3 regions of the Sedimenticola sp. genome follow, and region 2 is predicted to be linked to each of the others. Evidence: riboswitches for the same ligand, from Rfam matches in the RefSeq annotation. Region 2 holds a riboswitch; each other region holds the start of a gene.
The links. A riboswitch is a leader RNA that binds a small molecule or an ion and turns the genes downstream of it on or off. The one in region 2 is predicted to bind cobalamin.
Positions count from the first base shown of each region.

Region 1 (6,708 bases), on a different contig from region 2:
ATCGATCGCACCGTAACCGACCACCCCTTCACTCACCGCAACATTGTCCCACCCGGCCAATTCGAGGGCACTGTGCTGTAAGGTGTGGGCACCACTGGTATACCCGTTGGGCTGATAAAATACCCCTTTGGGCCTGTGAGTCGGACGCTGTTGCTTGACTTGTTCCAGTCGGCTGTCCATATCGGCAACCAATAGTTCGCCTTGCGCTTTTTTGTCGATCAATCGAGCCATCAGACGAATATTGTCACGGATATCCTGAATATCGGAAGCGAGCGGAAACCGCTCCACCCGGTAACCCAGTTTCTTCAGCAAACCGACCAATGAACGATTGGTATAGGCGCCGGCCACAATCAGGTCGGGTTTCAGGGCAAGAATCTCCTCCGCCTTGCCATGGTTGACCGGGTACGCTTTCGCCTGTCGTGCCATATAGGAACTGTTGGGCTCCAATGCAAGATGACTGACCGAGGCAATTTGCCCCGGTTCACCCAACATCAGCAGCAACTGATCGGTACAAAGATTGATAGAGACGATACGTTGCGGAGGCTCTGCCGCATCGGCGATCAGTACCGTGCCGATGCATAACAGAAAAGTGAGTAATCCCTTGTTCATTATTTAGTTACTCACTTTTCTATTCGCGTGATCTCCGCCCTGCCCACCCGAGACGATGAGTGAGCAGAACGATTATCCCCTATTTCGGTTGATACTGAACAGAGACAAACAGTTCACGCCCGCCAGTGTTATAGGTGCGAATCGTCTCATAGTCCCGGTCAAACAGGTTACGGACCTGTCCGCGCAGCGTCCAATCCCGGGTCAAGTGGTGAGCCACCCTGAGATCCACTACCCCAAAGCCGTCCGTCCTGAGGGTATTGGTGGTATTGCTGTAACTGTGGCTGCGTGCCTTCCAGGTGGCGCCCAATTCGGTGTTGCCGAAGGCCCGGTCGATATCCACCCGAACGGCCCGCTCATTGCGGTCGGTCAGCAGCTTATCCGTGGCACGATTACGCGGATCGAGCAGGGTCAGACTGCCGCTAACCTGCCAACCTGCCAGCTCGGTGCTGACACCGGCCTCCAAACCGTCAATCCTCGCCTGACTGACATTTTGCGGCTGATACACGAACGGGCTGATCTCAACCCACTCAATCAAGCCGTCGATATCGGTGCGGAAGAGATTGACGTTCCACTCACCCCACGCAGGTTTACCCCTGAGCGACAACTCGACGCTCTCCGACTCTTCCGGCGTCAAATTCGGATTGCCGCTCGAACCCCATGGATCCACATAGTAGAGGTCATTAAAGGTCGGCGCACGAAAGCCGGTACCATAGGAAGCCACCAACCGTATCGTCTCGGTTAAGGCCCTTCCCCAGGCGATATTGCCTGTGTTGGCACTGCCAAATGCTTCATTGTCATCGTGGCGTAATCCAATCACCAGATCGTTCTCGCCGAATGCCGTCTGATACTGGACAAACAGCGCCTTATTGTCGCGCTGATTGACACTGTAGGCACTGGTGCCTTCGACCTGATCCCGCAAAAAATCAACGCCAACGGTGAGGATACTCTCTTCGCTGAGCGCCACATCGTTTTGCCAGGCGATCTGGCTCCGTTTGGTATTGAAGAAGGAGCTGAAACCGCTGTTGACGAAGTTGGTTGTCTCATCCCGACTTTCGCCGAGTATGAATGACATATCCCAGGCTTCGGTGGGTGAGTACTCCAGCTTGCCATTCACCGCCCGTTGCAGGAAGTCGGTATCGTATAAATTGCTGGCGCCCCAGGCGCTGTCGTATTCATTCTCGCCCTTTGCCTGTAATGCGCTAAAGCTGAGCTTAAGACCGTTCTCAAAACGGTAGCCGAGGTGACCGGAGATGGAACGATTCTGATAACCGTCCTTATCCGGATTATTGTTTTTCAACGCCGTAAAACCATCCGTTTCAAGATCGGCCAAATCGATACCGTAATCCAGGTTACCCTGACTACCGTTGACCCCCAGTGCCACCCTTCGGGTATTGTGTGAGCCATATTCCGCCTCGGCATTGATCTGCCCACCGCTTGCCCCCTTTTTAGTAAATATCTGGATCACCCCTCCCATAGCATCAGCGCCATAGAGTTGGGAGCGCGGCCCCCGGACGATCTCGATACGCTCGACCTGTGCCAACGGTATATCTTGAATCGCTGTCAGGCCCAGGGTGGCGGAACCGACACGTACACCGTCAATCAATATCAACACCTGTTTCGAGTCGGTACCACGTAGGCGGATACCGGTTGCCTTGCCCAGTCCGCCATTGCTGCTGATGGTGAGTCCCTGTGAGCCATCGAGCAGTTGGGTGAGATCTTTGGCTTGGCTGTGCAGAATATCTTCATGGGTTATCACGGTGACAGCGGCCAACGTCTCATCGATGCTCTGAGCCATCCGATTGGCGGTTACGTTCACCCTGTCAAGTGATGTGGCGGCATGGGTCGCCCCCAGCGGCAGCGCCAGGGCGAGGCTGGATAGAATTATCGATGGATACGGTTTATTGCGGATCATTGTTGGGTCTCTCCGTTACTCCACAGAGGGAGTGCATTTGGAACAAATGCAGGGCGGAAAAGAGAGACTTGCGAATGCCGAGAAGATCTCACGAATCTCAACAGCGGGACTGCATACAAGTACAGGTATTTCCGACCTGCCTGAATGCGTCAGCTAACGGAAGACCGCTCTACTGAATACCCCGTTCGGTAGAAATGCGACGCATGAAAGGCAGGTTTCCTGACTTGCAGATCGACACCCGATGTCGCCTTCCCAATCGTTGGATCAGTGGCTTCGTGAAACCGGATTACTTGCTTACAGTTGCGAGGACAGTCGAGGAGTTGCCTGGATCAGGCTCACCTTGTTCCCTATTAACCCTTAACGGGCACCTTTCAGAGGCGGCTATTTTAAGCCAAGTTGAAAAATCCACAAGGGAATTTACTCCCCATAGAATATTCGGCCATGCAGGTATTCGCTGTTTTGGGCGCTGTTTTCCATCCAGCCGTCAATTCATGGCAAAACGGATAGGTAATTGAAACTCCCACTGATCGCGGCCCAGTTGGGGGGGAATCCGCTTAAAACGCCCCAGATCCAAAACCGCCCGGGAAGCGGCCCGGTCCAGAATCGACCAGTGGGAACTGCTGACGATCTCTACGTTGGCGATGGTACCGTCCTTAAGCACAGTGAACAGCACCCTGACCTCACCCTCATAACCCTTTTTGCGCGCCCGCAACGGGTAGCGTTTGTGCCTTTCTATGGCAGCCACCAAATCATCCATGTAAGACTGTTCAATCTGATTCAGCTCCCCTTCCCGCTGCTTTGACGCGATATCAGAGCGGTGTGAGTCTGTGGCCAGCGCAGGACCGGAGGAACCGGTCTGCGACAGCTCCGACACTGCCTCAAGGGGCGAATCGGCCTGTTTCGCCGATTCCGCTATGTCTTGCGTTGTCGGCGGCAGGGGCTGCTTCTGCTGCACGGAGGAAGCGGCCGCCGGCGGTTGCTTTTCTACACGACCGGATGCGCTGGGTGCTTGAGTGGCAGGTGACGTCCGGGGCAGCCTCGGCTGTCTGGGCGGCGGTACGGGTTCGATCGCTTTCGGCGTCAACGGCCCCGCCACCCGAACAGTCGGCTTTTGTGGTGATACGCTCACTTCAGTCGAGGGCGGCTCCGGCACATTCGGTAAGCTGTTTTTGCCACGCACAACGGCAACCTTCACGCCCTTGCCCGGAGCGGCCGCTTCCGACCGCTCTTGCAACGTAACGCTACCCAAATAGAAAAAAACTGTTCCGTGGGCCAGTAGTGACAGAAACACACTGACCATGCGCGCTGACATGAGTTTCTTCAATTCAACCGTTTATCAAGTCCTGGAAAGCCGCATCTTGGGCGCGTCCAGGGAGTGAATGGTCAGGTTGCAATAGCTGGAGCATCGCCTTTGCCTTGTGAAAGGTTTCCTGATACTCGGCTTCCATTTCCGAGTCTGCTACCAGACCACCACCTGCCCAAAAGCGCATCCTACCATCAATATGCACCAGCGTGCGTATAGCGATATTGGTGTCCATTTGGCCGTCGAATCCGATATAGCCGATCGAGCCGCAATAGACACCGCGCCGCTCCGGCTCCAACTGTTCAATGATCTCCATCGCCCGCAATTTCGGCGTTCCGGTGATGGAGCCACCAGGGAAACAGCCCCGCAGCAGATCCAGCGTATCCCGATTCGATGCCAGCCGACTGTTAATAACGGAGACCAGATGATGCACCGTAGCATAGCTCTCCAAACCGAAAAGTTGGCTAACCTCGACACTGCCCAGGGCACTGGATTTACTCAGATCATTTCGCAACAGATCCACAATCATCAGGTTTTCCGCCCGATCCTTGCTACTCTCCTGTAGCCGCTTCCGCAGCAACAGATCCTCCCCGGGGTCCGCACCGCGCGGCACTGTCCCCTTGATCGGCCGGGTCTCCACCAAACCGTTCCTGACCTTGAGGAACCGCTCCGGTGATGAGCAGAGCACCTGCACCGCCGGCGTGTTGAGATAGGCCGAAAACGGTGCCGGATTGAGCCTCCGCAACTGCTGGTACGCCTGCCAGGGATCGCCCTCGGTCGTGACGGAAAAACCTTGCGCCAAATTCACCTGATAGCAGTCCCCTTCCAATATATAGCGCTGTACCTGCCGAAAGGCGTCCGCATACTGCTGCCGGGTCATATTGGATGAGAGGGTCCCTGTCACCTTGAAGGGAGCCGTTTTCGTGTGGGTACCGGGACGGCTGAAACGCTCCTCCAATTGCGTCCACTGTAGCCTTGTACGCGGGTCAAACCCGCTACCGGCCAACCAACTGCGCTGCTCCAGGTGATCCACCACCACCGCCCAGTCATAGATTCCGATGGCCATCTCCGGCAATGACTCCCTATCCCGCGCCTTTACCGGTAATCGTTCAAGCAAGCGTCCCAAGTCATAGGAGAAGTAACCCAACGCGCCACCATAAAAGGGCAATGGACCGGCCTGTTCCGCCGGATACCGTTTAAGTAACGACTGCAACAGTCGCAACGGATCCTCATTTGTCGTAGTACGAGCGCCATCCGCTGCAATCACCTCCGTCTGCCCATTGCGGGTCACCAGAGACAACATTGGATTCTCTACTATCAGGTCATAGCGGGCCTGATTGCCGATTCGGTCTCCACTATCCAGCAGTATCGACCAAGGCTCACCGGCAATCGGGGCAAACAGCCTCGAGGTATCGGACAGGTAGGGAAGTTCCTGCAGCAGTGGGATCGACTGACTCATTATCGGAGATGGATAAGGGGTATGAAAACGGTTCACAAGTTAGTTCAGGCCGGGCAGTATATCATCAGCCGTCATATCCGCCGGGTCTTAACCGGTGGATCACCCACATTCCATAGGAAAGCGACATGTCCCACCCTCTCCACCGTTGCGAATGGGCCGGAACGGACCCACTCTATCAGCAGTATCACGATCAGGAGTGGGGTGTCCCCTGCCGGGATGATCGCACGCTGTTTGAATTCCTGATCCTGGAAGGTGCACAGGCCGGACTTTCCTGGATCACCGTTCTGCGGAAACGGCAACGCTATCTTCAGGTCTACGATCAGTTTGATGCGGAAAAGATCGTCCGCTACAGCCCGCGCAAGATCGAGCAACTCCTGGCTGACCCCGGCATCATTCGCAATCGACTGAAAGTTATGGCCAGCATTAATAATGCCCGGTTATTCCTTGATATTAAAGATGAATTTGGTGATTTTTCATCCTTCATCTGGCGTTTTGTCAACGACCGGCCAATTATTAATCATTGGCCATCCCTGAACGCGGTACCCGTCACCACCCCTGAATCCGATGCCATGTCCAAAGAGCTGAAGCGGCGTGGCTTCAAATTTGTCGGTAGTACCATCTGCTATGCCTATATGCAGGCTGTTGGCATGGTCAACGACCACACGGTCAACTGTTATCGTCACCGGGAACTCTGTTGAAGCGTCGACAAAATTTCCACGACGGAGCGCCTGTTACAACATAAAAAAGGGATGCCTAATCGGCATCCCTTTTTGATTGGTCGGGCGGACAGGATTTGAACCTGCGACCACTTGTCCCCCAGACAAGCACGCTACCAGACTGCGCCACCGCCCGAAAACTGAGCGCGCATACTAGGCGGTATGCACCCCGTTGTCAATGCTGCCCTGAGCCACCCGGGAGTCAGCGCTTGAGTATCTGCAGCACCTCTTCCAACTCTGCCCGCAGCTGCCGGGCTATCTGATGACTTTGGTCCTGATCATCCTTGGCGCCCTCTCCGGAAAGCTGCTGCCGCGCACCGCCAATAGTGAACCCCTGGTCATAAAGCAGGCTGCGTATCTGGCGAATCATCAGTACGTCGTGACGTTGATAATAGCGACGATTGCCGCGCCGCTTGATCGGCTTCAGCTGCGTAAACTCTTGCTCCCAGTAACGCAGCACATGAGGCTTGACGCCGCACAGCTCGCTTACTTCACCAATGGTGAAATAACGTTTACCGGGTATCGCCGGCAGATCGGCAGTATTACTGCTTGCTTCCAGCATAAGCTTCGACCCTCGCCTTCAATTTTTGACCCGGGCGGAATGTGACCACTCTGCGTGCCGAAATCGGGATCTCTTCACCGGTCTTTGGATTTCGTCCAGGGCGCTCCTTCTTTTCACGCAGATCGAAGTTACCGAATCCGGACAACT
Region 1 is NZ_JBNKFS010000007.1:50,776-57,483, reverse strand. It holds gene ACQY5R_RS06625 (ABC transporter substrate-binding protein) at 1-609, opposite strand, end outside; gene ACQY5R_RS06620 (TonB-dependent receptor domain-containing protein) at 689-2,521, opposite strand; cobalamin riboswitch at 2,714-2,908, opposite strand; gene ACQY5R_RS06615 (energy transducer TonB) at 3,006-3,833, opposite strand; gene pabB (aminodeoxychorismate synthase component I) at 3,847-5,283, opposite strand; gene ACQY5R_RS06605 (DNA-3-methyladenine glycosylase I) at 5,409-5,981, shown strand; tRNA gene ACQY5R_RS06600 (tRNA-Pro) at 6,059-6,135, opposite strand; gene ACQY5R_RS06595 (MerR family transcriptional regulator) at 6,202-6,561, opposite strand; gene ihfA (integration host factor subunit alpha) at 6,542-6,708, opposite strand, start outside.
Region 1: it holds a riboswitch for cobalamin, as region 2 does, so the genes downstream of both, ACQY5R_RS06620 (TonB-dependent receptor domain-containing protein) here and ACQY5R_RS07935 (hypothetical protein) in region 2, are expected to answer to the same signal.

Region 2 (6,708 bases):
AGCGGCCGCTGCGGCTGTCCAGCAGCATATCCAATTGGTGACGCTCAACTTTGGTGATGGCCGGTTCCAGCTCCTCCACCGGGATGAACTGGATATGCTTCAGTTGCAGAAAATGCTCGGTACCGGGTGACTGTTGCTGTGGTGAAAGCAGGCCCACCTTGAACAGATTCTGGCCGCCGGTGCTGAAGGCAAAGGCAAAACCGAACACGATCAACACCGGTAGCACGATATTCCAGGAGAGCGCGCTACGGTCGCGGAGAAACTCCAGGTTACGGGCCTTGAATACGGCGAAGAAACGGCGCAATCCCATGGGTTAACTCCTCAGCTCGCGGCCGGTCAGTTCAAGAAACAGATCTTCCAGGGTCCGGGAGCGGATCTGCAGGTGGGTGAGGGGGACCTGTTGGGCGATCAGCCACTCAATGCTGGCATTGATGTCGTCACTCAGTATCTCCACCTGGCCGTTCACGCGGTGCAGCTTCAACTGCGTATTGCTGTCGATTGATTCCGGTACGTCATTCGCCGGCAGGCAGATCACCGAGTGGTCGAAATGTTTCTTCAACAACTCCCGCGGTGAACCCTGGGCGATGATCTGGCCGTGATCCATGATGGCGATTTCGTCGCACAACTCGTAGGCCTCTTCCATATAGTGGGTGGTGAGCACCAGGGTTTTCTGCTCTTGCTTGATGTCGTTGACCAAGTGCCAGAAATTACGGCGTGCCTGGGGGTCGAGGCCGGTGGTGGGTTCGTCCAGGAACACGATCTCCGGATCGTTGATCAGCGCGATGGCCAGCAACAGACGCTGCCGCTGCCCGCCGGACAGGCGGCGTACGTCCCGGTCCAGGAACTCTCCCAGGGCGCAGCGTTCGATCAATTCGTCAAGCGGTCGGGTGCGGGGATAGAAGCGGCCGAACAGCTTCAGGATCTCGCCGACTCGGATAAACTCCTGCAGCGCGGTCTCCTGGAACATGATGCCCGCTTCCCGTCGAAATGCCGGGCCCACCGGTTCGCCCTTGTAGCGGATATCCCCCTGGGTCGGGGTGATGATTCCCTCCAGCATCTCCACGGTGGTGGTTTTTCCCGCTCCATTGGGTCCCAACAGGCCGAAGCAGGTGCCGCGCTCAATACGGAAGCTGACGCCGTTCACCGCCTGGACATGGGCGAAATGCTTAACCAGATTGTCGACTTGCAGGATGCTGCTCATGGGCGGTCCAATAGAATTGAGAGGTGAGGGGTAGCCTATCCGGATGCCGCCCGGAGTCAACCCGGTATGTCGATCGACAGTGTCTCTTTCAACTCTTCCATCACTACGTAACTTTTGGTGTCGCGGACGCCGGGCAGGCCGTGCATGATTTCGCCGAGCAATTCCCGGTAAGAGGCCATGTCGGAGATCCTGACCTTGATCAGGTAGTCGAAATCGCCGGACACCAGGTGGCACTCCTGTACCTGGGTGAGTTTGAGTACGGCGCTGCGGAACTGGTCGAAGATGTCGGAGGAGTTGTATTCCAGGCTGACCTCGACATAGATCAACAGGCTGGCCGCCAACAACTGGGGATTCAGTATGGCGCAGTAGCCCTTGATGTATCCCTCTTGCTCCAGCCGCTTGACCCGCTCCAGGCAGGGTGAGGTGGAGAGCCCCACCGCCTTGCCCAATTCGACATAGGAAATACGGCCGTCGACCTGCAAGGTGCGCAAGATGCGTCGGTCTATGCGGTCCAGCAATCTTGCCTGTGATTTTTTGGCTATGCTCATAATATTTATTGCCATCAGTGAATATGCCAGCAAATTTTAGCGTAAAATAGTAAACAAAACGAAAAAATGCCGAGAGAAATAGTCTAAATTCTTAATACTGTTTGTTGACGACAACGATTACTACCAACCGTCCAACCTCTAGTCTGGAGAGAACCTATGCTCATCGGTGTACCCAAAGAGATCAAAAATAACGAATACCGGGTCGGCCTCACCCCTGCCAGCGTCAGTGAACTGATTCATCATGGACATCAAGTCATGGTGGAGACCCAGGCGGGTGTCGGTATCGGTTTTGACGATTCCGCCTACCAGGCGGTGGGGGCCGAGATCGTTGCTGCGGCTGAGACCATTTTCGAACGGGCCGAGATGGTGGTGAAGGTCAAAGAGCCGCAACCGAACGAATGCCGCATGTTGCGTGAGGGACAGCTGCTGTTTACCTATCTGCATCTGGCTCCCGATCCTACCCAGACCGAGCTGTTGGTCGCCTCCGGTGTCACCGCTATTGCTTATGAAACCGTCACGGATAAGCGCGGCGGCTTGCCGCTGCTGGTGCCGATGTCGGAAGTGGCCGGGCGCATGTCGATCCAGGCGGGTGCCATGTGTCTGGAAAAATCCCACGGCGGGGCGGGTCTGTTGCTGGGTGGCGTGCCGGGTGTGGCGCCGGCCAATGTGGTGGTGATCGGCGGCGGTGTGGTCGGTACCAACGCCATCCGTATGGCGATGGGTCTGGAAGCGCATGTCACGGTACTCGATCGCTCCATCGAACGCCTGGCGGAGCTGGATCTGCAGTTTGGCGGCCGACTCAACACCATCTACTCCACCAAGGAGGCGCTGGAGCAGTATGTGCTGGATGCCGATCTGGTGGTGGGGGCGGTACTGGTGCCTGGGGCTGCCGCTCCTAAACTGGTTACCCGTGAAATGCTCGGCCGGATGAAGCCGGGCTCGGTGTTGGTGGATGTGGCGATCGACCAGGGCGGCTGTTTTGAAACGTCCCACGCCACCACCCATGCCGATCCCACCTATATCGTGGATAACATTGTCCATTACTGTGTCGCCAACATGCCAGGCGCCGTTGCCCGGACCTCCACCTTTGCCCTGAACAACGCCACGCTACCGTTTGCCCTGGCGCTGGCTGATAAGGGTTTCCCCAAGGCGCTGGCGGATGATCCCTGCTTGCTGGCCGGATTGAATGTGCACAAGGGTCGGGTGACCTACGAAGCGGTGGCCCACGATCTGGGTTACGATTATTTGCCGGCCGCCGAGGCGTTGTCACGCTGACACGGTTCACCGATTCATTGGCAGAGGGGCGGGGTCGCGCAGGATGCAGGACCCCGTTCTATTTTGTCGTTCTGGATGAATCGGCAATCGGTAGCATGGAGCGAGCTATCTTACCTATATCGATTGTCCCTCATGCGGTAACCGGATAGTTGCAATAAACCGTGCCTTGAGGGCGGTTTGTTGACACCCCAACGGCTTTGCTATAGCTTCCTTTGATCTGCTTCAGGTGTCCCGCGGGTATCCGCCCACGGGATGAAACGGGAAGCCGGTGCGTTCCTGACCCAGTCAGATTATGAACAAGTCCGGCGCTGCCCCCGCAACGGTAAGCGAGTTACGACGGATCACACGGCCACTGCGTCTCGACGTGGGAAGGCGGTCCGTCCGGTAGTCCTACCACTCGCCAGCCCGGAGACCGGCCTGAGCAGGAAAGTTGACATTGCGGAGGGCGATGCGGCGACTGCAGCGGGTTTTCCGCTCTGTTCGTTTATCTTCTCCTCTGTCGTGTCGTTCTGCCACTGTTTGGCGCACGGGTCGGTGCGTCCGAGGAAAAAATATGAACAGATTGACCCTTTCCAACAACAACCAACTGCTTATCGGTATGGTCCTGGTGCTGCTTATCATCGCCACTCGCGGTCACCATTTCGCTACCTTACAAAACCTGCCCGGTGCCACCTGGGCCTGTTTCTTTCTTGCCGGTGTCTACCTGCGTCCTGTCTGGGTACTGCCCGGGCTGTTCGCACTTGCCGGGTTGCTGGATTACGCCGCGATCACCTGGGGGGGCGTCAACGCCTTCTGTGTGACGCCGGCCTATCTGCTTCTGCTACCTGCCTATGGCGCGCTCTGGACAGCCGGGCGCTGGTATGCCGGCCGCCACCGCTTTGCCTGGTGTACCCTGTTGCCGCTGATCGGCGCGGCACTGGTTGGGGCGACGGTTTGTGAGCTGTTTTCCAGCGGCGGGTTCTACTTCTTTTCCGGACGCTTTGCGGAACCGACCCTGACGGAATTCGGCGTGCGACTGCTGCGTTATTTCCCGGCTTACCTGCAATCGCTGGCCTTCTATCTGGGCGTCGCCGCTGTCGTGCACCTGCTGTTCGGTTTGGTGCGCGGAGCGCCGTCATCCCATCATCTGGACGCAGGATAAACATATGAGTGAGTCGGATAAATCGTCGCGTCACCGCCAACGCATGCAACGCAAAAAGACGGTGGTGGATAGCGCCATCGCCCAAGCGGATCAGGACAAGGGGCTGTTGCTGGTCCTCACCGGTAACGGCAAAGGCAAATCCAGTTCCGCCTTCGGCATGCTGGCGCGCGCCTTGGGACACGGTATGCAGGTCGGTGTGGCGCAGTTTGTCAAAGGGCGTAGTGATACCGGGGAAGAGGGCTTCTTCAGCCGTCAGCCCGGCGTGACCTGGCATGTACTGGGTGAGGGGTTTACCTGGGAGACGCAGAATCTCGAACAGGATATCGCCACCGCACAACGCGGCTGGGAGACAGTACGGACGCTGTTACGGGATCCGGCCATCGGGCTGGTGGTGCTGGATGAACTCACCTATCCGCTCAAGTATGGTTGGTTGGAGCTGTCAACCGTCCTGGATGATCTGGTGGCGCGCCCACCGATGCAGCATGTGGTGATCACCGGCCGGGGGGCGCCCGACGCGTTGTGTGAAGCGGCCGATACGGTCACCGGACTGACCGATATCAAACACGCTTTCCGGGCCGGCATCCGGGCGCAGCCGGGAGTCGATTGGTGAGCGTGCGGCGCTGTCCCGCACTGTTCATTACGGCGCCCGCATCCGGGCAGGGCAAGACCACGGTTACGGCGGCGCTGGCGCGGTTGTACCGCGACCGGGGACTGCGTGTGCGGGTGTTCAAAACCGGCCCCGATTTTCTCGACCCGATGATCCTGCAGCGGGCCTCGGGTCATCCGGTGTATCAGCTCGATCTCTGGATGGGGGGCGAAGCCCATTGCCGACAACTACTGTACGAGGCGGCGGGGTCAGCCGATCTGATCCTGATCGAAGGGGTGATGGGGCTGTTCGACGGCAACCCCTGCAGCGCCGATCTGGCCGCACTGTTCGGTATCCCGGTGTTGGCAGTGATCGACGGCAGCGCCATGGCGCAGACCTTTGGTGCGATCGTGCACGGTTTGCAGCATTACCGACCGGGGTTGGCTTTTGCCGGGGTATTGGCCAACCGGGTGGCGGGCGAAGGCCATTACCGGATGCTCAGAGAGAGTCTGCCGGGCGGAGTGACCGCTTACGGTTGGCTGGCGCGGGAGGCGGAGATCGCGCTGCCGGAGCGCCATCTGGGCCTGCTGCAGGCGGATGAGATCGGTGATCTGGACGCGCGCATTGCGCGCTCCGCGCAAGCGCTGAAGCAGGTTACTCATGACCTGCCGCAACCGGTCCGGTTTACCGCCACGCAAACCGAAGCCTTGCCGCCGTTGCTGGCCGGTGTGCGTATCGCGTTGGCAGACGATGCTGCATTCACCTTTTTGTACCGGGCCAATCTTGAACTGCTGCAAGCGCTGGGCGCCAGGTTACTTCCGTTTTCGCCGCTGGCCGATCATACGCTGCCTGCGGCCGATGCGCTCTACCTGCCGGGTGGTTATCCAGAGCTGCACCTCGACCGGTTGGCAGCCAACCACGCCATGAAGCAGGCGATAAGCGCGCACCATGCCGCCGGCAGGCCGCTGCTGGCCGAGTGTGGCGGCATGCTCTACCTGTTGGAGTCGTTGACCGATCTGCAGGGCCACTGCGCCGATCTGGTCGGCCTGTTGCCGGGTCGATCGGTGATGCAGTCGCGATTGGCCAACCTGGGTTTGCAGCGGGCAGCGTTGCCGGAAGGCGAGTTGCGGGGGCATACCTTCCACCACTCCCGCATGACGGAGCCGCCCGAAGCATCCGGATACGCCGAAGCCGCCCGGCATCAGGGCAGGGGGGAGGCGATCTATCGCCAGGGGCGATTGCTGGCCTCCTATCTACACTGGTATTTCCCCTCCAATCCCGTTGCGGCGGCACGGCTGTTTCTGCCCTGAGTCAGTACGGCATGGGTCAAAGTGACCCGTTTCGAGCTATTCTTCCGCGCGCTTTTGTCGCATCTTTTTTTATCCTCTTGCCCTTCTCAGGAAAGGCCGATGAGCCCGCTAGACAGCGGCATCTGCAATACGGCGCAGGCCTCTGGCACCCGAAGGGTGAGTGGGCCTTGAATGACAGGATGAGGGGGTATGAATAAACAGCGAGTGACCTCATCCTATCCCCTCACCCCAACCCTCTCCCTGAAGGAGAGGGGGTAGTAGTGGGTGCAATTAATCGGACGATGAACTACATTTGGCTGTACAGTCAGCGTCGCTGCCGGTGGGATAAATAGTCCCTGAAAGCAGGTTAACAGTGCCACAGATTGGCTGCAGAGATGATCCCGGCGGAGACTGGGAAGTGTTGTTTCCTTTCCGGTAAAACGCCCGTTGTGCCGGGAATCAAGAGCAAATGCGGCCACGCAAACCTGGCACCGCAATTTTTGGAAAACCGCCCTATGAGTGCATACCGTGACATTCAGTCCACACTGGTCGATTCGCTTTTCGATGTCTTGGAGGAGATGTGCGAGGGTGCTATTTCGGTGGACGAGAAGGCACGCATCGTTTGGATTAACTCGAAATATCTCACCCTGCTGGGGTTCGATAACGAA
Region 2 is NZ_JBNKFS010000009.1:9,938-16,645, forward strand. It holds gene ACQY5R_RS07915 (ABC transporter permease) at 1-310, opposite strand, end outside; gene ACQY5R_RS07920 (ATP-binding cassette domain-containing protein) at 314-1,201, opposite strand; gene lrp (leucine-responsive transcriptional regulator Lrp) at 1,258-1,749, opposite strand; gene ald (alanine dehydrogenase) at 1,906-3,024, shown strand; cobalamin riboswitch at 3,232-3,459, shown strand; gene ACQY5R_RS07935 (hypothetical protein) at 3,578-4,165, shown strand; gene cobO (cob(I)yrinic acid a,c-diamide adenosyltransferase) at 4,170-4,775, shown strand; gene ACQY5R_RS07945 (cobyrinate a,c-diamide synthase) at 4,778-6,061, shown strand; gene ACQY5R_RS07950 (sigma-54 interaction domain-containing protein) at 6,556-6,708, shown strand, end outside.

Region 3 (6,708 bases), on a different contig from region 2:
TCTTTTATGCCACTCCAGCAACTGTGACCGCGAGAAAGTTTTGCCGTCGGGATTATTGGGATTACAGAGCACCAACACATCCAGTTTACTAAGATGGTGATCGATATCGTCTGCCGACACCTTTTCAACCTGGTGCCCCTGACAGCGCCAGCCGTGCAGATGCTCACTAAAACTCGGATGAAGAACACCGACTCTAGATGGCGCCCTCAACGACGGTAGGAGTTGGATGGCCTGCTGGGTACCGGCCACCGGCAACAATCTCCCACATCCATAGTACCCGCTTGCGGCCTGTTGGAGACCGTCGTTCTCATCAGGCAAGCGTAACCAACAATCAGCCGGCGGCATTGGGGGTGGCCATCCCTTGGGGTTGATGCCGGTTGATAGATCAACCCACTGCGACGCTGGTATTCCATATTTTGATGCAGCCGCCGCCAGATTTCCGCCATGTTCAAGCAAGGATCCACCCCCCGACTAATACGACCACGATCCAGAGAATCATGTTTTTATGCAACAAATCGATAGCACGATAAATATCGCCCGAGGACGGCGACTGCCCTACCCCAAAATACGCTTTATCCACCGAGGTACCCCAATAGGAGCAAGGTCCGCCCAACATCACGCCCAGCGCCCCGGCCCCTGCCGTCATCACCACGCCGGCATTTGGACTATCCAGCAAGCCCGACTGAGTCCGCCAACTGGTGAGGCTGGCACGAGCGTTTCCCATCATGGCGTAGCCCAATGCCGTGATACGGGCCGGCAACCAGTTGAGCAGATCATCCAGACGGGCCGCACACCAACCAAACTGGCTAAACCGCTCCGTGCGATAACCCCACATCGCATCCAGCGTGTTGACCAGACGATAAAGCACTACCCCGGGAGCGCCGGCAACAATAAACCAGAACAGGGGCGCGAAAATGGCATCGGCCCCGTTTTCCAGCACAGATTCTATGGTAGCCCTAACAATATCGGTACGCTGCATAGCGGTCGTATCCCGACTGACTATCATACCAACCCGCTGTCGGGCCAGTTCCAGATCTGCCATTTCAAGCGCGTCAATAACCGCCCTTGCATGCTCAACCAGACTCCGGGCACCCACGGCAAAGTAGAGCAGTGCCATATCAAACAGAGGACCCAACCAGATGCTGAGGGCGAGGCTACTTAATACTAGGGGGGGGACCAAGATAGTGACGCCCAGCACGCCAACCATATGTTTCTTGCTGCCCGGCTGCCTGTTAAATCGACGCTCGACATATTGCGCCATACGACCAAAACCAACCAAGGGATGCCACTTTTTCACTTCGCCCAACAGTTGATCCAGCAGCAGCGCTATTACAATCACCACCGAGGTCATATCAGAAGTGCCGCCACAACCAACACCGTTGCCTCAATCACTTCACACAGCGCCCCGGCCATGTCCCCGGTAAACCCTCCGGTACGGGAGATCACACTATGGCGAAAGAGATAGAACAATCCAAAGACACTAACCAGTAACCATAACGCCCCCCATCCTGCTATCAGCAGGCAGAACAGGAAGGAGGCCAAAAACACCCAGCCAGTCTCGGTAACGGGGACATTCGCTGCAAGAGTGGAACCCAACCCCGAAGGCCGGACATAGGGAAGAAAGCGGAAGACAGCGACCAATCCGAGCCGACCCAACATCGGCGCCAGTAAGACACTTTCCCAATGTTCGTGGCTAAGCAAGGAGTCGAGCGCGGCAAACTTTACCAGCAACAGCAAGACCACGGCCGCCACCGCGACAGGACCGCAGCGGGGATCCTTCATAATCTCCAGTGTTCGCTCCCGGCTCCCAAGCCCACCTATCCAGGCATCCGCCATATCGGCTAAACCATCGATATGCAAGGCGCCCGTCAACATCACCCAGATTACCAGCAGCAATACGGCCCGTAGAGGAGGTTCCGTTCCACCTAAAAAACTGTCTACCGTTACCAGCAGCAACCCTAGCAGCAGGCCCACAAATGGATAATAGAGTAGACTTTGCCCCTGTTCCCGCTCACTCAACATCTGATCATCGGTTGGAACCGGCAGGCGGGTCAGGAACTGTAACGCAAAGTAAAAAGATCTAATCATTGTTTACTTGTTTTAATGAAGTTTAACGGAGCGAGCCACAGTGGAATACCAATCTTGGGCAACCCTGCTCAATACGAATCCGACTGATTCCCGCATAGGGCAGCTCCAACCTAAACAGGTGACGAAGGGGGATTCCCAACACCTGACCGATCAAGATGCGATTCACGCCGCCATGGGCCACGATCAACAGATGCCGACCGGCTGAGGTGGCCTGGATATCTTGCCAGGCGGACACCACACGGGATTGAAATTGCATCATCGGCTCCCCTCCCGGCGGAGGACAATCGATAGGGTTGTTCCAGAACTTCGTGAGCGATTGGGGAGACACCTTAAACAGCACCTCAGGTGAGCAGCCTTCCCAATCGCCAAAGCCGATCTCCCGAAGTCGCTCATCACGTTCCATGGGGATATCCAGTTTTTCACTTAACTCCTCGGCGAACTCCGCACAACGTAATAGCGGAGAAGAGCGAATACAATCCCAAGTAGCGTGGTCGGTGGTCGCCTGACGCATCTGCTGCCAACCCCGATCACTCAAGCGGTCATCACGCCAACCGCGAAACAAAACTCCGCCCTCAGGCTCTCCGTGACGTATTAGATCAATCGTGGTCACGGCGTCCGTATTCGACACATTCACCCCTCTGCCACACCTGAATCGGCGAAGGTTGCCATGCCGTTATGCAGATCACAGGCCACTCGCAGCAAAGGTAAAGCAGTTGCAGCGCCACTGCCTTCTCCCAGGCGCATCCCAAGATTCAGTAAGGGCTTGGCATCCAGCGACTGCAACATAGCCTGATGGCCCGGCTCGGCAGATTGATGAGAGAATAGTAACCACTGCCGCACATCGGGCTGACAGCGCACCGCCACCAATGCCGCCGCCGTAGTGATATAGCCATCAATCAGGACGGGGATGCCCAGTTGCGCACAGCTAATATAGGCTCCGGCAAGCGCCGCAATTTCAAAGCCGCCTAAGCAGCGCAACGCTTCCAACGGCTGGTGGGTCAAATCGTCATAACGGGATATAGCCTCTCTCAGCAACGCAGCCTTGTGCGCAACGCCTTGACGATCGAGTCCCGTTCCCGGTCCGGCCAACTTTTCGGGGTCACACGGAAGCAGTACACAGCCCAGAGCCGCCGCAGGTGTGGTGTTTCCGATACCCATGTCACCGCCGATAAACAGTTCAGCCCCTTGCTCTTTGGCCCTGAGGGCGGCCGCCCGCCCGGCATTGAGGGCGATGGCTAGTTGCTCCGGGGACATGGCGTCTTCATATTGCAGATTCGCCGTACCGGCACCCGCGCGATGACTGATCACACCGGGTAGATCAGCCGGTTCAACCACCGTGCCCACATCCACCACTTCAAGTACCGCGCCCAGGGAGTTTGACAGTACGCTGATCGCCGCCCCACCCGCCGAGAAATTGGCCACCATCTGTACCGTCACCTCTTGAGGAAAGGCGGAGACACCGGATGCGGCTACGCCGTGATCAGCGGCAAAGACCGTAATTTGAACCTTATCCACCCGCGGTGCTTCACTGCCCTGCAAAGCAGCCAATTGAATCGCCAAGGTTTCCAGCATGCCCAAGGAGCCGGCCGGCTTGGTCAATTGACCCTGCCTCTGCGTCGCCTGTGATGCGACGGTTTGATCCGGTAATAGCACCGAGTGAGTAAGCCAGTCTGTGTTCAAATCTGTTCCCCTTTTAATGTCAGTGGCAAACCCGCCACGGTTAATATTACCCGGTCACATAGCTGGGCCAGCTGTTGATGTAGCCAGCCGGACTCATCCTGAAAACGTCGGGATATTTCACCCATGGGTACAATACCCATACCGACTTCATTGCCGACCAGAATTAGATTGCCCGGCAGTTCAGGCAGGAGGCGGATCAATGCCGCCGTCTGTGCCCGGAAATGTCGTCCCTCTTCCATCAGTAAGATATTGGAGAGCCAGAGTGTCAGGCAATCTACAATCAGAAACCGTCCCGCCCCGCAGTGCTGACTGAGCGCCCCTGAAAGATTCACCGGTTCTTCAATGGTCAGCCAGGTTTCGGGTCTTCTGTCACGGTGTACTCGGATACGCTGATCCATCTCTATGTCGCTCTCCGCCAAAGCCGCGGTGGCGATATAGATCACTTCCTCACCCGACTCTTTTGCCAGCCGTTCCGCCAGAGAACTTTTACCGGACCGGGCTCCCCCGAGAATCAACTGTTTCACGTCGTGAACACCTATCGAATCAAAAGGCGCTCATTATGGAGGCCAAATAATCAGAGGTAAACTTTCTCGCTAAAACCTGTAAACTTAGCCGTTCAACATCTCTTCAGGTGCCCCGCCTTCGCGGCAGGGAGAATCGGGAAAGCGGTGTAATTCCGCTACGTGCCCAACGCTGTGATGGGGATTTCATGAGTGGATGACGTCCATAGAGGCCGTTGTCAGCCACTGGACTCAGGTCCGGGAAGGTGCCCATGAAAGATGATCCAGAGTCAGAAGACCGGCCTGAAGAAACTCAGCGATGGATACCTGGTCACGTATCCTCGATTTTCCAAGCAAGGGGAATATTATGGAAAATCAATCTGTTACACATCAACCAGAACTCGCGTTCGATGATAGCGAACGTAACGCACTGTATAAAGCGATCTACTCTCGCCGGGATGTCCGGGGACAATTCAAGCCTGATCCCATCCCGGATGACGTGCTGGCGCGCCTGTTACAGGCAGCCCATCATGCGCCGTCCGTCGGTTTCATGCAGCCGTGGAATTTCCTCCTGATACGCTCCCCGGAAATTAAACAGCAAGTTCACCAGTTGTTCCTGTCTGCGAACCGGGAAGCCGAGACGATGTTCGAGACGCCAGAGAAGCGACAGCTCTACAGTACCCTCAAACTGGAAGGCATTCTGGAGTCCCCGATTAATTTGGTTATTACTTGCGACCGGGAACGTGCGGGGCCCGTCGTCATCGGGCGGACCCACGATATGGCGATGGACATCTATAGCAGTGTCTGTGCCGTACAAAATCTCTGGCTTGCCGCACGCAGTGAGGGCGTGGGCGTGGGTTGGGTCAGCATCTTTGATCGGATGAAACTGAAAAAATTGCTCAATCTTCCGGCGCAGGTTACCCCGGTCGCCTACCTCTGCATCGGCTACGTAGCGCATTTTTTCGCCGAACCTGAATTGAAGAGTGCCGGCTGGCGCGATCGACTGCCCCTTAAAGACCTGGTCTACTTTGACCATTGGGAGAACAGCCACCCTGAAGAAGGGTGCACACTGTTATCTGTGCTGGAATCGACACCCTATTAATCTTAATCTCGGGGAGGGGCCTCTCCCTCTCCGTCAGTCAACTCCATCCCATCTCACTCATTATCAACCCTTGATATAGAGCAGGTTTTTACCCCCTATAGGGACTGTTAATGGACCCGGATTCGGATATACTCTTGATTGCTTTTATTAATCCGGCTATTTGAGTAATTTATCTTGCAACACCAAATGCAGTGCGATTCTGTTGTTCCATTTGCCTTACTGTCAGGACCGTCAAACTAGGGATTAATGCCACTCATTGTCATTAACCCGGACGGTTGTTTTTTTATGTTGAATAAAAAAAACGAGGGGAGAGATGAGTTTAAGTCACTTACTACCGCCACTATTGGGGATACTGGGCCTGTTTGCGGCCTTTAAAATTTATAAGCTGGTCATGCTTTACGAGACCGGTAATGAAAAAGTCACCAAAATTGCCGAAGCGATACATGAAGGCGCCATGGTCTTCATGAGACGTGAATACAAGATGCTGGGGACATTCTCAGCCGTCCTGGTCATCCTTCTGCTGTTTATGTTGGGCGTAAAAACCGCCTTTGCATTTGTCGTGGGTGCCAGTGCTTCTGCGCTTGCCGGCTATATTGGTATGTTTTCCGCCACTCAGGCCAATGTGAGAACCACTACGGCGGCACATGAAAAAGGTGCTTCTGAAGCCCTGTCCATCGCCTTCTTCGGTGGGTCTATTATGGGACTGTCGGTCGCCTCATTGGGTCTGATCGGCCTCGGCACCCTGTATCTCTTCTTTGGTGGCGATCCTGAGACGGCTCACGCCATACACGGTTTCGGCATGGGCGCCTCTACCGTTGCCCTCTTCTCGCGTGTCGGTGGTGGCATCTTCACCAAATCGGCCGATGTGGGCGCTGACTTGGTCGGCAAGATCGAAGCCGGGATTCCGGAGGATGACCCTCGTAACCCGGGAGTTATCGCCGATAACGTCGGGGACAACGTAGGGGACGTCGCAGGCATGGGGTCGGATATCTTCGAGTCTTACTGCGGAGCCATGATCGCGACGATCGCCATCGCCTCGACCATGACAGCGGATGTTCTCGACCCCATAGGCAAGCAGGCTGATTTGATGTTCCTGCCCCTCGCCTTGGCTTCCTTGGGATTAATCTGCTCCATTATGGGTATTTTGCTGGTGCGCAGGTACTCAGCCAAAAGTCCGGAAGTGGCGCTACGAACCGGCACCATAGGTGCAACAATTCTGTTCATTATCACTTCTCTGATTTTGATCAAGATAATCGGCGTCACAGCTGCTGTATGGGGAGCCGTGCTCTCGGGCGCTGTCGGTGGAATCATTATCGGACTGGTGACGGAGTATTATAC
Region 3 is NZ_JBNKFS010000004.1:95,651-102,358, forward strand. It holds gene cobD (threonine-phosphate decarboxylase CobD) at 1-456, opposite strand, end outside; gene cbiB (adenosylcobinamide-phosphate synthase CbiB) at 449-1,351, opposite strand; gene ACQY5R_RS03815 (adenosylcobinamide-GDP ribazoletransferase) at 1,348-2,088, opposite strand; gene ACQY5R_RS03820 (histidine phosphatase family protein) at 2,111-2,716, opposite strand; gene cobT (nicotinate-nucleotide--dimethylbenzimidazole phosphoribosyltransferase) at 2,719-3,768, opposite strand; gene cobU (bifunctional adenosylcobinamide kinase/adenosylcobinamide-phosphate guanylyltransferase) at 3,765-4,292, opposite strand; cobalamin riboswitch at 4,381-4,589, shown strand; gene bluB (5,6-dimethylbenzimidazole synthase) at 4,636-5,370, shown strand; gene ACQY5R_RS03840 (sodium-translocating pyrophosphatase) at 5,684-6,708, shown strand, end outside.
Region 3: it holds a riboswitch for cobalamin, as region 2 does, so the genes downstream of both, bluB (5,6-dimethylbenzimidazole synthase) here and ACQY5R_RS07935 (hypothetical protein) in region 2, are expected to answer to the same signal.